DNA from 2 places in the Rhizobium sp. NXC24 genome. Region 2 is predicted to be linked to the other one. Evidence: riboswitches for the same ligand, from Rfam matches in the RefSeq annotation. Region 2 holds a riboswitch; the other holds the start of a gene.
The links. Region 2 has a riboswitch for thiamine pyrophosphate ahead of thiC (phosphomethylpyrimidine synthase ThiC). Riboswitches for the same ligand answer to the same signal wherever they lie in the genome.

Region 1 (7,451 bases), 1.1 Mb from region 2:
AAATATTCTCTTATAAGCTGTATATTTGTTCAGCTAACATTCATTTAGCGGAAGGCAAATAAACAATCGCCGCAACGCCTTGCGGTTGATCGAGGCTCGGCTGCTGACAGCTCACGAGGCAGGTGGCCGGGCCTCTCAAGTCCCTGGACAGCACGGATAACTCGCATGCGGCTGCTTCTCGCTTTGATTGACTGGCTCTCGGAGCGATGCCGGAAGCGGGCGGAGCAGGAGACCGTTCACTATTCCGCCGATGATCCATGGGTGCTCCGGCAGATCGAAGCGTTCGAGCGAGAATTGAAGCAATAAAGCGCACCAGTGAAATGCGGACGTAGAGCCGGACGTTTTCCTCCGGATCGACCGATATTGATAATGACTTGGACCTCACACGAGTCATCCCACTGGCGATAGGGATCTTGTCGTGGTGACGGGCGTCTTATTCGCGCTCCCCGCGGACACTCCAGTAAAATACGTCGAGCTTGTGGCTGGGAGTTGCGCCTTGGAACGTATCACCGAAAGCCTTGTCGAGGATGGAGGGGTTGAACACGACCTTTTGTGAAAGAAACTCAAAAAAACTGGCGACCAGCAACTGACGCGCGGTACCCCTATTGTCATTCTCGGGCCTAGCCTTCCCGAAGACTGCGTAGCGATCGTTAGTATAAGTCCTCGTGCCGTTGTCATATGCGCATCCCGGGATCATCTTGACGTTTTCGGTAATGATTTCGAGATCACCCACGAAATAGTGAAAATCATCATGGCAGAATGCGTTTGCCGCGGCTGTATACCCGCTATAGGACTTGACCCTGTTTTCAGTACCTTCTCCGCACAAAGGCTTTGAATCCGGATTCAGCGGATCGCCGCGCAAGTAATCGATTAGCGCGTCTTCGAATTTGGGAAGCTCATGCGCAATCAGAAGCGCGTTGATTCCCTCATTCTGAGCTGTCGTCCCACCTACAAGACCGATTAGTGGCTTTTTGGGGTAGGAACAGATTTTATCCGGCGGATCCTCCCCCTTGCGTGTGATGTAGCTTATCCCGGTTAAAAAGAGCGGCGCAGAAACTATGAAGCCGTTGCGCCGTTCATTGGTGATCGTTGCCGGATCGCAAAGTATGTCAAACTTGACGCCAAGGTCGAGGAAACGCGAATCGTTTATCGGGGAAATAGTGTTGCTCGTGGTGGCGTCTTTGCCTGCAACGGTGGTCGCACCTGCTGAAGCTTCTTTTTCACGCGCCTCGTCAATGTCGTAGATGCCGATGTCATTGAAGGTCAATTCGCCTGGCTTTGCGTCCAGTATCATCTCGGCGAGGGCGGCATCACATATTCGCACCATGTAGCCCGTATAACCGGCTCGTTCCAACGGACCGCGTGCCGCATCGGATGCCTTCTCGCCGGGCAGGCTGGACCTATAGGAAAAGGGCCGGGCATCGCTTCGGACCCCGATGCAAAGCTGCGTCTTCTCGTTGCATGTCGTGACTGGCGGTTGCTGGGGAGGCTCGGCTTCCGCGACCCCTCCCGCAATAAAGGTAAAACACGCAAAAAGCGAACTGAGCAGTGCAGTATTCATTGATCGCCCCCTTAGTTCAGTTTCTATTTCGCGTCGTCGTCTCCAGCCTCCGTAATCTCAAGCATAACGGCAAATGTCAGAAGAAATAGAAATGGAACGAAGCAAAAAATAAACGTGTCTCTCGTTTGTTGAGAGAACAAAGCGGCTTTTGGTGCTGAGGGAAGTGCAGATCCATAGGTCAGGAAAATCGCAAGCCACATATATCCCGCATATACTGCAGAGAAAATAATACTGATTAATACTGTCCAAAAAACACTGAGATGCCTGTGCTTATCCATAATAACGAGGGCCGCGAATGAGAGGATCAACCCGGCCCCAAAATGGAGGGCAAAAAACTCTCCCGATTGTTCGAATAAAAAAATGATTTGCGTTTGTGTCAGATGAAAATTTACGGCCCATGCCAACTTAGCAAAGTTGACCGCAGCCGACGCAAAAACTGCGATAAGCCCCGACAGCAAGGACATGCCAAGCAGCGTCAGGAACGGAAATTGATAGAATTTCCAGTCCGTTCGCCATGATTGTTGCTCGATGCGTACCTCGCGCGCGACGAGCACAAAGAAAACGCTCAAGAGAACCAGAAGTCCCGAATGAAGAGTATCCCAGGCTGTCGTTTCGATAAAAATGGGCCGTTGGGAAAGATTATATCGGTGAATGGCTTCCTTCGTCTTGCAGTCGGCGTCAGCTGGAGAACAAACAGGCTGGGCGATGGTATCCTTTGTATTTAATTTATCATTGTTCGCGCTTGCATTATTGTTTGCTCTCACTTGATTAGCAATTTCGTTCTCTAAGACGCGTGTTTGTTCGCTATACACGCCTGGATCACTTTGCACTTTCCAGTCACGCCACTGGTTGTAAATGAGAAAAGTCGCGATCGCGCCAAGGACCAAGCCAACCATCATGCTGATCGCGAACGAGTTTTGTTCGGCGTTATATTTTTCCTGGATTCGCTTTATGGTTTTTTCCATCGGGCTCAGAGGTCTTGTTTCTTCTTTCCTTTGAGACTTCTGACCGAGTTTCGGAGGGCGCCTGCGGAGCAAGCCGCTTTGGCTGAAGACTGACCGGTTATTGCGCACAAATAAGACGGCGAACACTGCCATCGTATTCGATCGCGCGATCGCCGCTTCGCGCTGGAGATTCGAAAGCGCGTCCCATATTTCATGTATATCGGGCTTTGCGGCTCCGTCTTCGCTGCCGGATTGAAGCTTCTTTTGTAAAGCAGCTATGAGGTCATGCAAGGCGGTGAGCTGCCCGTCGAGCTTGTTCGACAGTGCTTCCAGCTCAGACATTTGATATAGCGGGAAGTATAGCATTCGATTATTCGCGTTTGTAGCGACTGAGAGATAGTCAATTGTGGCCAACGATGACTCGATCTCCGCTATTTTCCTGCCTAAACCGATACTATTCTTGATTGATTCAGTCGCGTCGCGAAAACTTGTGACCAACAATCCCGGTTGATCTCTTAGGAACTCCTCATAGTCCACGCTGCGTAGACTCTCTATGACCCTGTAGACGCCCCGGGGGATGCCGGCCATCCGATGAGCAAGACTTCTCATCGTCGCTTCGATGGGTTTGACAGCACCAATCGACAGGAATGAAATTAAGAGGGCAGAAACGAAGATGGGTTTGCCGTAGCTCGTCGCAGACAGTACCGACGGGTCACTTGCGGGCAACAGGACGTTGTCGGTTGCACCGATTTCGCTTCTGGCCTTGCTCGCGCTCAATAACAGGTCATACACCTCTGCCGACCCCAAGACCACGGCGTAGACGATAAGGTACAAGCCAGCATAGAAGGTGAAACCAGCGATAATCTCGCCGGTCGTGCAGAGGTTCCTCACCTCGACTTCTTTGAGAATCGGGTGCAGCGAGAATGGATGGTCGCCGGTTTGCGAGTTGAAATTCCGAGATGCCTCGATCAGCAGCGTCACCGCTCCGGCTGCAATGGCGCCCGCGTAGATCAAATCGTTCATCGCCAAGCGTCCGAGGTCTATCTCTCAGGGGCAGTTTTGAGCTGATGAATTGCAGGGACCAGCGGCCATTGCTCGGTTCTCGTCAACGACGACAAAACCAGCAATTCCAAAAGCGAGGACACTCATCATCAATAAGAACTTGATCATGTGTTCACTCTTTTAATGGTGGTGATTTTTAATTATGTCGCACTTAAAACTTGCGTCAACTGCGTGGCAAAGGACGTATGTTCGCCTGTTAGTCGACATATGTCGCCGTTCAGCTTTATGGCCAAAGCTCGTAGAAGTGCTGGACCGGCCCATGACCGGTGCCGACGGTGAGCGTTTGGGCCGCCGCAACCGCGCCCGCAAGATAATGCTTGGCGGTGGCAACAGCTTCCGTCAGTGTCGAACCCTTTGCAATCTCCGCCGCCAAGGCGCTGGACAGCGTGCAGCCGGTTCCATGCGTATTCTTGGTTGGCATGCGACCGGCTTCGAACCAGGTCAGCCCCTCCGGGCTTGCGAGAACATCAGGGCTTTCATTGCCGGCAAGATGCCCGCCCTTGACCAGAACGGCCAGCGGGCCGAGCTTTGCTAAGCTTTCTGCCTGCCGCGCCATCGTCTCGCGATTTTCGGCAACGGGTTCGTGCAGAAGCGCCGCCGCTTCCGGCAGATTGGGCGTCAGCAGCGTGGCCAGGGGAAGAAGCTGGTTGGTCAGGACGTCGACAGCATCCGCGGCAAGCAGCGCTGCACCGCCCTTGGCGATCATGACGGGGTCCAGCACGATCGGCACGCCTCGATGGGGAGCGAGCGCATCGGCAACGGCTTCGGCGATTGCCGCATTGGCAATCATGCCGATCTTGACGGCATCGACGCGTATATCGGCAAAGATCGCCTTGATCTGATCGGCGACGAACTGCGGAGGAACGGGGTGAACGCCGGAAACGCCTTGCGTGTTCTGGGCCGTCAACGCGGTCAGCGCCGCCATGCCGTAGATGCCGCGTGCCGAAAATGTCTTCAGGTCGGCTTGAATGCCGGCGCCGCCGGAGGGGTCGGAGCCGGCGATGGAGAGGACGTTTCGGATCATGGGCGTGCCTTTCTGATCCAGCCGATAGACAACGCACCGGAGATTGCGGCGAATTCGCCGACCTCCGTTTCGGCAAACGCCGTCGCGACCAAGTTGGTGATGCATAGCACCAGTGGAGGGTTTGTCCGCATGGCCGTCAGCAGCGCGCCGGGAGTGGTTTTATCTTGCATATCGCCCCTTTCGGGCGGGGCGAGACGCGAAGGGGACAACGACAAGAGCACGCCGAGACCCCGAGCGACTCCCTCCGCCAGCATTATCTGGTTCAGGTTCAAAGGGTGCTTCTCAGCCCATCACGCGACGGGCGCCCCTGTCTCTCATCACCGTCTTTTTCGCAGAGAAAGACCGCCCTGTCACCAGCAAATCGCAGTATCGAGATGACCGAGCTTCCGCAGCGTTAAATGTCTCTAGTGGTGGTGGCCCACCTCCGGCCCGTGTTCTGGCTTTCTGATGAACAAGGCCGCCGCGATCGCTCCCAGCGAGATGATCGTCCCACAGAGAAATGCCGCCTTAATGCCGCCAGTCGTTGCCGTAAGGATACTGGCGCCGCTAGCGGAGAGGCTGGTGGACCGGAGCGTCATGATCGCGACGAACAGCGCGGTGCCGGCGGCACCGGCGACTTGCTGGGTCGCACCGAGCATGGCGCTGCCATGCGAATAGAGGTTCGGCGGTAGCGATCCCAGGCTGACGGTGAATAGCGGCGTGAACATCAGCGCAAGACCGATGCTGAGCACGATATGGGCGATCAACAGCATCCAAAACGGCGTATCCTGCTGAATGAAGACCAGTCCGCCCATCACCATGCTGAGCATGATGGCCCCCGGAATGATCAACGGTGCTGGACCGTATTTATCGAACAGGCGCCCGACGGTCGGTGCGCAAAGGCCCATGATCAGCCCGCCAGGCAGCAACAGCAGTCCGGTTTGCAGCGTCGACAATCCCAGCACGTTTTGCAGATAGATGGGCAGCAGGATGAAGACGCCGAACATCGACATCATCAGAATGGCCATCATGGCGGCGGCGATCGTGAAGGTCTTTGTGGTCAAGGTGCGCAGATCGAGCAGCGCTCTATCCTGTTTCTGCAAATGCAACTGACGCAATACGAAAACCGCGATGACGACAGCGCCGGTCAGGAGCGGAATCCATGGCGACACCACGGGCGCGCGAAGTGCTGCGTCGCCGAGCCCGCTGAGGCCGTAGACGAAACCGCCGAAACCGATGGCTGAGAGGATGATCGAAAAGATATCGATCGGCGCGGTGGTTGGAACCGTCACGTTCTTCATCCGCAAGGCGCCAAGCGTCAATGCGCCCAACGCGATCGGCAAGACCAGGAGGAACAGCCAGCGCCATTCGAGCGCCGAAAGGATGAGGCCGGAAATGGTGGGCCCGATGGCCGGCGCCACGGAAATGACGACCGAGATATTACCCATGGTCCTGCCGCGGGAGTCCGGCGGCACCAAGGTCATCACTGTCGTCATCAGCAGTGGCATCATGATCGCCGTGCCCGAGGCTTGCACGATCCGCCCGAGAACAAGCGCCGCGAAACCCGGCGCCAGCGCCGAGATCAGCGTACCGGCGCTGAAGAGCGACATGGCGAGAATGAATACTGGCCGGGTGTTGAGCCGTTGCAGCAGGTATCCGGTGATCGGGATGACGACGGCCATGGTCAGCATGAAGGCCGTGGTCAACCACTGAGCGGCACTCGCGGTGATATCGAGATCCGCCATCAGATGGGGGAGCGCAACACCCATGATGGTTTCGTTGAGAATGACGACAAAAGCCGACACCAGCAGCAGGGCTATAACGAGTTTGTTGCGGGCACTATGGTCTTCCACGGTGGGAATATCCTGTTCCACATCGGCAAAAGTCTGGCTTTCGGTCGTCATGGTGCTGCCTTGAGTTTGAATTCAGAAGGGCAATCGAATTGCCTGGAACGGTGAACCGCTTGGCGCTTTCCCGATTATGACGAACGGCCGCGTGAGATTACGACACGTGCAGCGAATTATTTTTGCGCCATTGATTGTCTGAGCAACGCGCGCCTGCAATTCTTGCCGGTTGCTCACCGGCAAGAATGCTAATGGGCTGACAAAGGTCAACCCTAAAGATGTTTCGGTTGGCCTGGTCCGGAGAGAGAATTTGAAGTGACAGAATGGGCCGCCTTCAGACCCATGCGCTACTTGCATGGGTGCAGTGAAGCCTTGGCGCTGCAATAACCGAGGGTGCCGTATTATATACCTCTCATCGAAGCAAAGGGGAGCGCCACGGACGGCAGCTCGGCTTCGAATGCCCGAAGAAAGGGGATCATCATGAACGTAGCACGCTCTTTCAACAACTGGCGCAAGTATCGTCAAACGGTCGCCGAACTGGGCCGTATGTCCACGCGCGAACTGGATGACCTCGGTATCGGCCGCGGCGACATCCGCAACATCGCTCGCGGTGCGGTTGCTCGCTAACGGCTCATAAACGCCATAACTTCGACTTTTCGTCAGCGCCTGCTTCCTCCCGAGCGGGCGCTTTTGTTTTGCGCACGCTGTCGGCGGTTTCCCGCATTTTCAATGTAAGTCGATGCTAATGGAGCATCCCGCTTTTCGCACAACGCATGCCTGCCCTGCAAAGAAATGCCTATGAACTGAGCAAATCTGCGATATGATCTTGGTTATCGAAGCGATGCACCTCCTCCCGCATCCCTTCGTGATGTAGGCGCCCTTATCCTCCTCCCAAGGTCGTCTGCGGGAACAGTAGCACTCCTCCTCCCAGCTACTGTTCGGTTCTTTTCGAAAGCCTGCCGCACCTCCTCCCGCGGCAGGCTTTTTCGTTTGGAGCTTCGGCAACAGCAGGGAGAGTTGATCGATTCTCGATGTTG
Region 2 (7,451 bases):
ACCAGCCGCCGTATTTATTGCCGAGATAGTTACCGAGTTCAGTCAGGTCGACGAGCTTATCGGGATACTGATGAGCATCGTCGAACCAGCACATCACCATGTCGGGACCGGAACCGACATTGGCGGCGACAGCGGCCTTCGGTCGGATGTCTTCCCAGCTTTCCTTGTCGACACGAACCTCGACGCCGGTCGCCTCCGTGAACTTCTTGGTATTGGCAAGCCAGGCATCCTCGTCGCCCTTGACGAAGGGGGTCCAGCGAAGAAGCCTGAGACTTGCGCCCTTTTCGGGCGTGTAGCCGGGTTCGGTTTGGGCGAAAGATGGGCGTATGCCGAGCGGCGCAAGGCCAGCGATACCGGCCGCCGCCGCGGATGCGGCAAGAAAGTCACGTCTCTTGAATGTCATGATACTCCTCCTTTGAAAACGGGAGCAAATCCCCCCGGCGCCCACCTTCCCGTGTGGTGGACGACGACCATCGCATCCGACCTTGCCGGATATTTCCGCACCGACGGGCGAGCAGGAAAACTCCTCTTTTTCCTGCTTCCCACCGAAGCGGTATCAGATCGTCAATCTCCGACCGCTTTCGGCGTCGAATAGATGGACATGCGGCGCGTCGATGGAAACGCGCAGCGTATCGCCGGGTCGGGCATTGATTCGTTCCCGGAAGATGCAGTTGACATCACTGCCGCCAAACCTGACGGTCATCTGCGTTTCATACCCGGTCGGCTCGATCACGATGATTTCCGCCGGTAGACCGTTGGCGTCGAGCGCGATGTATTCCGGACGCAGCCCATAGACGAGATCCCGGCCCTTTGCGCCAGCGGGCGGATTTGCCACCGGCAGGACAGTTCCGTCCGACGCGATGAACCGGCTGCCATTCTCCGCATCGAGGCGGCCTTTGATCATGTTCATCGCCGGCGAACCGATGAAGCCCGCGACGAAAAGATTGGCAGGCGTGTCGTAGAGATCCAGCGGCTTTCCCACCTGCTCGACGACGCCGTCATGCATGACGACGATCTTGTCGGCCATCGTCATGGCCTCGATCTGATCATGCGTGACGTAAACGGTCGTGGTGCCGAGACGTTGATGAAGCTCCTTGATCTCCGCGCGCATGGCGACCCGGAGCTTGGCATCGAGGTTGGAAAGCGGCTCATCGAAGAGGAAAACCTGCGGATCGCGCACGATCGCCCGGCCCATGGCGACACGCTGGCGCTGGCCGCCGGAAAGCTGGCGGGGATAGCGGTCGAGGAGCTTTGTGAGGCCCAGGATTTCCGCAGCCTTCTTGACACGCATATCCATGTCGGCTTTCGGCGCACGCTTGAGCATCAGCGAGAAAGCCATGTTCTGCGCCACCGACATGTGTGGATAGAGCGCGTAATTCTGAAAGACCATGGCTATGTCACGGTCGCCCGGCGCTACGCCGTTGACGGCACGATTGCCGATACGGATCTCGCCGGCGGAAATGTTTTCGAGGCCGGCAAGCATTCTCAGAAGCGTGGATTTTCCGCATCCGGACGGTCCGACCAGGATCACGAACTCCCCGTCGGCAATCTCGATATTCACGCCCTTGATAACCGGGAACGCCCCGAATGATTTCCTGACATCGACAAACTCGACACCTGCCATAAAAGTCCCTCCCAGAACTTGTCACTTCCTTGGCCCTGCCGGTCATCTCCTCCTCCGAGACATTCACCGCCAGAACGCCAGCCAATTCAATTTCGACGTCCTATCCCCTTCCGACGAGCGGCATCTTTGTCGCCATCACGGTCATGGTCAGGACGTTCGCCTCCAGCGGAAGGCTTGCCATGTAGACGACCGCGCGAGCGACGTGCTCAGCGGAAATCGTCGGTTCGGTGGCAATTTCTCCATTCGCCTGCAGCACACCGGAACTCATCCTCGCGGTCATGTCCGTTGCGGCATTGCCGATATCGATCTGGCCGCAAGCGATATCGAATGGGCGTCCGTCGAGCGCGGTCGATTTCGTAAGGCCGGTGATCGCATGCTTGGTCGCGGTATAGGGGGCGGAATTTGGCCGGGGCGTTGTCGCCGAAATCGACCCGTTGTTGATGATGCGGCCGCCGTGAGGCACCTGCGACTTCATCAGTTTGAAAGCCTGCTGCGTGCAAAGAAACGCGCCGGTGAGGTTGGCCGCGACCACGCCGTTCCACTGGTCGAAGGTGAGCTCTTCGAGCGGTATCGCAGGCGCACCGCTGCCGGCATTGTTGACGAGAAGATCGAGCCGGCCGAATTCGGATTTGATCTTGCCGAAGAGGTCAGCGACCTGTTCAGGAGCCCCGATATCGCAGACAATCGCCCGCATCGTGCCGCCAGTCTCGGCGGCGAGTTCGCTGGCTGCCTTTTCCAGCACATCATGACGGCGCCCGGTGAGGACAACGGTGTAACCTTCAGCGCTCAGCGCTTTGGCGATGCTGCGGCCGATGCCGGTACCTCCGCCGGTGACAAGGGCGATCTGGGTTTTTGGTGCGATTGCGGGCTGCGCCATCTCAGATTTTCCCTCCAAGTTCATCATCGATGTGGATCCTTATGATCTCATCGAAATTGGTTTCCGCCCTGAAGCCGAGCGCCGTTGCGCGCCGCGCATCGAAATCCGTCGCCCATCCGGAAACAATCGAGCGGATTGTGGGGTCGATCTCACGGCGGATGAGTTTGACAGCCTTTTCGCCGGCTACGCGGCGCAGAGCCTCGATCTCCTCGCCGACAAGTGCGGACAGCCCGGGCATGGTGAGATTTCGGCGCGGTCCGATCTCGCTGCTGTCGATGCGTGCGGCATGGATGAAGAAGCCGACCGCGGAGCGTGGGCTGGCAAACCAGTGTCGGACGTTCTCGTCCACCGGCAGCACGGCTTCCTGATTGACAAGAGGCTCGCGCAGAATGTTCGAGAAGAAGCCGGAGGCGGCCTTGTTGGGCTTGCCGGGGCGGATGCAGATTGTCGGAAGGCGAATGCCGATGCCGTCGAAGATGCCGCGCCTCGAATAATCGGCAAGCAGCAGTTCGCAGATCGCCTTCTGCGTACCGTAGCTCGTCAGAGGGGTCGTGAAGAAATCATCGCCGATCTTCTCCGGAAAGGGTTGGCCGAAAACAGCGATCGACGAGGCAAAGATGACGCGGGGGTTATAGGGCTCCTTCAGCCCCTCGTGCCGGATGGCCTCGAAGAGCGAGCGCGTGCCATCGAGATTGGTATGGTAGCCCTTATCGAAATCCGCCTCGGCCTCGCCCGATACGATCGCCGCCAGATGGAAGATCATATCCGGCCGCAAGCTGGAAAGCTTGGTCGCACTACTGGCATCGGCAAGATCGGCCGTCATCGCCGTGGAAACGGATGCAAGCGCGGCCGGGACCGGCGGCGGAACAACGTCGACAAGCGTCAACCTGTCGATCCCGCGGCCAAGCACATCTGCCTGCAGACCAATCTTCTCCACCAGCTTGCGACCGATCATGCCAGCCGCCCCGATAACCATCACATGCATGTCAGCCAAACCTCCTCATGCTCAGCGGCTCAAACCGTATTGCCGGTATTGCCGGTCGCCAGCAGAACCTTGGTCGTTTCGTAAATACGCGTCAGATGATGCCGGAACGCGTCGACGACGGCATCGCGGTCATGCCGTGCGAGAGCCTCGTAGATCGATAGATGATCGTCGTAGCTCGCTTCGATAGCGCCCGGCTTGGACATGGCGTTGCGGCGGTAATTCATCATGTAGGTGTATAGGTCAGTGACAAAGTCGGCGAGCAGCGGGTTTCCACCGGCGCGATAGATCGCAACGTGGAATTCGCGGTCGCAAATGAGGAAACGCATCACATCGTCTCCGCCAAGCCGCTGCGCCTCCAGAAGAGCCTGCAACTTTGCCAGCGTCGCATCGTCGATCCGTTCGGCAGCGTCGCCGACGACCTTGAGCTCGACATGGAGACGGGCCGCGTGAACCGACTCCAGATCGTAGCTGTCGATTGCATTGGGGGAGGCGATTGTCACCGTGATGTGGCTGAGGTCGACCTTGCAAACGCGGCTGCGGCTGCCATGCGAAACCGCGATGATACCTTGCGCGGCCAGGGTCTGGATGGCGCCGCGCACCGTTTCGCGGCTGACATGGAGAACGCTTGCCAGTTCGCGCTCGCCCGGCAACTCGTCGCCCGGCCGCAACATGTTGGTTGCTATCAGGACCATCAGCTTCTGAGCGATAACGTCACGCGCCGTCCGGCGGGCGAGACCACGCGCGATATTCGGCACCTCGGTTAAGATCGGACTTTCGTCCATCACACCCTCCGGTCCACTGGTTGGTCCAGCAGATCAGTTTATTAAGAATGGTTGAGCAAATCAGTCAAGCCAATTTCCTCCTGTAACCGCCAATAGGGACATCTTTCATCAGCCAGGCTCGGGACAGAGATATCGCTCGACGTCTGAGCCGCAACGAGAGCAAGCTTGACATCATTAGCGAGCGCCCTTTACCATCACCGACATTCACCAGGGGGGTCCCGGCAAGGGGCTGAGATACTGCTGAACAATACGGCTTTGCCGATTGTGGGCGCAGTGACCCGTTGAACCTGATCCAGTTCATACTGGCGTAGGGACGGTGCAAGCGCTCGAAGGCTTTGGATTCATGCGTGGAATCCGTGTCGGCGTCTTTCCATCATTCCGGCTGATTGACTGGGTCTCCAACTGCAATTTGGAGCCTCAAACCATGACCATTGCCGCAAAGAATCTTACCCCGACCGTCACGACCGGCCCGATGCCGGCATCGCGGAAGATCCATATTTCTGGAGATATCCATAGCGATATCCGCGTACCGATGCGCGAGATCAGCGTCCATCCGACCGCAGGCGAGCCGCCTGTCGTCGTCTATGATTCCTCCGGTCCCTACACGATAGAGGGCGCCGAGATCCGCATCGAGCAGGGCCTGCCCCAACTGCGCCGTGACTGGGTGCTCGCCCGCGGCGATGTCGAATCCTATGTGGGCCGCCATGTCCGCCCCGAGGACAACGGCTTTGTCAGCGGCGAACGGCTCACACCGGAATTCCCAGGGCGACGCCGGCCGCTACGTGCCACGGACGGTAAAGCCGTCACCCAGCTCGCTTATGCACGGGCCGGCATCATTACGCCGGAGATGGAGTTCATCGCCATTCGCGAAAACCTCGGCCGCAAGGCCAACGCCGAAGCACTGATTCGCGACGGCGAGAGCTTCGGCGCTCATATTCCGGATCATGTCACGCCGGAATTCGTCCGCCAGGAAGTTGCCGCCGGCCGGGCGATTATCCCGGCCAACATCAATCACCCCGAAAGCGAACCGATGATCATCGGCCGGAATTTTCTGGTGAAGATCAACGCCAATATCGGCAACTCCGCCGTCACGTCATCGATGGCGGAGGAAGTCGAGAAGATGGTCTGGGCTGCCCGATGGGGCGCCGATACCGTCATGGACCTTTCGACCGGCCGCAACATCCACAATATCCGAGAATGGATCATCCGCAATTCGCCGCTGCCGATCGGCACGGTGCCGCTGTATCAGGCGCTGGAAAAGGTCGGCGGCATCGCCGAAGACCTCACCTGGGAAATCTATCGCGATACGCTGATCGAGCAGGCCGAACAGGGCGTCGACTATTTCACCATCCATGCCGGCGTACGGCTGCATTACATCCCGCTCACCGTCAATCGCGTGACCGGCATCGTCTCGCGCGGCGGCTCGATCATGGCCAAGTGGTGTCTTCACCATCATCGCGAGAGCTTCCTCTACGAACATTTCGAGGAAATCTGCGATATCTGCCGCGCCTATGACGTCTCCTTCTCGCTCGGCGACGGCCTGCGCCCCGGCTCGATCGCCGATGCCAACGACGCGGCGCAATTTGCCGAACTCGAAACGCTCGGTGAGCTAACGAAGATCGCCTGGGCGAAGGATTGCCAGGTGATGATCGAGGGCCCCGGCCACGTGCCGATGCACAAGATCAAGGAAAACATGGACAAGCAGCTCGCCGTTTGTGGCGAGGCGCCTTTCTATACGCTCGGGCCGCTGACGACCGATATCGCGCCGGGCTATGACCACATCACCTCGGGCATCGGCGCTGCCATGATCGGCTGGTTCGGCACGGCGATGCTCTGCTACGTCACGCCGAAGGAACATCTTGGCCTGCCCGATCGCAATGACGTCAAAACAGGTGTCATCACCTACAAGATCGCCGCCCATGCTGCCGATCTTGCCAAGGGGCACCCGGCCGCGCAGGTGCGCGACGATGCATTGTCGCGCGCCCGCTTCGAGTTCCGTTGGGAAGACCAGTTCAACCTGTCGCTCGATCCCGACACCGCCCGCAGCTTCCATGACGAAACCTTGCCAAAGGAAGCCCACAAGGTTGCGCATTTCTGCTCGATGTGCGGCCCGAAATTCTGCTCCATGCGGATTTCGCACGACATCCGCGCCGAAGCGCAGAAGGAAGGGCTGGACGCGATGGCGGCGAAATACCGTGAGGGCGGCGATCTCTATATGCCGATCGACACCCCAACCCATAAGGCAGACTGACATGCGTGTCCTTGTGAAGGGGGCCGGCGTCGCCGGCCTCACGGTCGCACGCGAATTGCAAGCCCGTGGTGCGGAAGTGATCGTCTTCGACCCGCACCCAAACTTCGCTCGCGCTGCTTCCTGGCTCGCCGGCGGCATGCTCGCGCCTTGGTGCGAGCGCGAAAGCGCCGCTGAGACTGTGCTTAAACGCGGCCTCGATGCCGCCGATCGGTGGGAAGCGATCCTGCCGGGCAAGGTCGTCCGCAACGGAACGCTGGTCGTCGCATCGACGCGCGATCATGGTGAACTGAAGCGATTTGCCAGCCGCACGACCTGCTATCAATGGGTGGGAGAGGACGACATTGCTGCACTCGAACCCACTCTCGCCACTCGCTTCAGACATGGCCTGTTCTTCCAGCGTGAGGCTCATCTGGATCCTCGTCTCGCGCTGCGCGAGTTGAAAGAGCTGTTGTCGGCAGAGGGCGTCGTCTTTACCGACGAAGATGTGAGCGAAGACGATTTCTCCGATATCGTTGATTGCACAGGTGCTGCCCGCATCGGGCAAAGTCGCGATCTGCGCGGCGTGCGTGGCGAAATGCTCTATCTGCATACTGAGGAGGTCACGCTCGCCCGGCCCGTTCGCCTGCTACATCCGCGCTTTCCCGTCTATATCGTCCCCCGCGGCGAGGGCCTGTTTATGGTCGGCGCGACGATGATCGAGACCGAATTCGACGGCCCGATCACTGCGCGCTCGATGATGGAACTGCTGAATGCAGCCTATGCGCTGCATCCAGCCTTTGCGGATGCCACTATCGTCGAAACCGGCGCCGGCATCCGCCCTGCCCTCCCCGACAATTTTCCGCGAGTAATGCGGGAAGGCAAGGTCACCTTCCTCAACGGTCTTTATCGCCACGGCTTTCTGCTGGCGCCAACAATGGCGGCGGAAGCCGCCG

Region 1: another riboswitch for thiamine pyrophosphate. It lies ahead of NXC24_RS27195 (hydroxyethylthiazole kinase); the one in region 2 lies ahead of thiC (phosphomethylpyrimidine synthase ThiC).

Annotation. Positions count from the first base shown of each region.
Region 1 covers NZ_CP024314.1:669,659-677,109, forward strand. Annotated here, with positions in the region: gene NXC24_RS27180 (transporter substrate-binding domain-containing protein) at 434-1,561, opposite strand; gene NXC24_RS27185 (hypothetical protein) at 1,585-3,528, opposite strand; gene thiD (bifunctional hydroxymethylpyrimidine kinase/phosphomethylpyrimidine kinase) at 3,791-4,591, opposite strand; partial or broken gene NXC24_RS27195 (hydroxyethylthiazole kinase) at 4,615-4,761, opposite strand; TPP riboswitch at 4,814-4,910, opposite strand; gene NXC24_RS27200 (DHA2 family efflux MFS transporter permease subunit) at 4,996-6,474, opposite strand; gene NXC24_RS27205 (DUF1127 domain-containing protein) at 6,895-7,041, shown strand.
Region 2 covers NZ_CP024314.1:1,904,597-1,912,047, forward strand. Annotated here, with positions in the region: gene NXC24_RS32900 (ABC transporter substrate-binding protein) at 1-403, opposite strand, end outside; gene ugpC (sn-glycerol-3-phosphate ABC transporter ATP-binding protein UgpC) at 557-1,624, opposite strand; gene NXC24_RS32910 (SDR family oxidoreductase) at 1,725-2,501, opposite strand; gene denD (D-erythronate dehydrogenase) at 2,503-3,486, opposite strand; gene NXC24_RS32920 (FadR/GntR family transcriptional regulator) at 3,516-4,268, opposite strand; TPP riboswitch at 4,468-4,600, shown strand; gene thiC (phosphomethylpyrimidine synthase ThiC) at 4,693-6,519, shown strand; gene thiO (glycine oxidase ThiO) at 6,521-7,451, shown strand, end outside.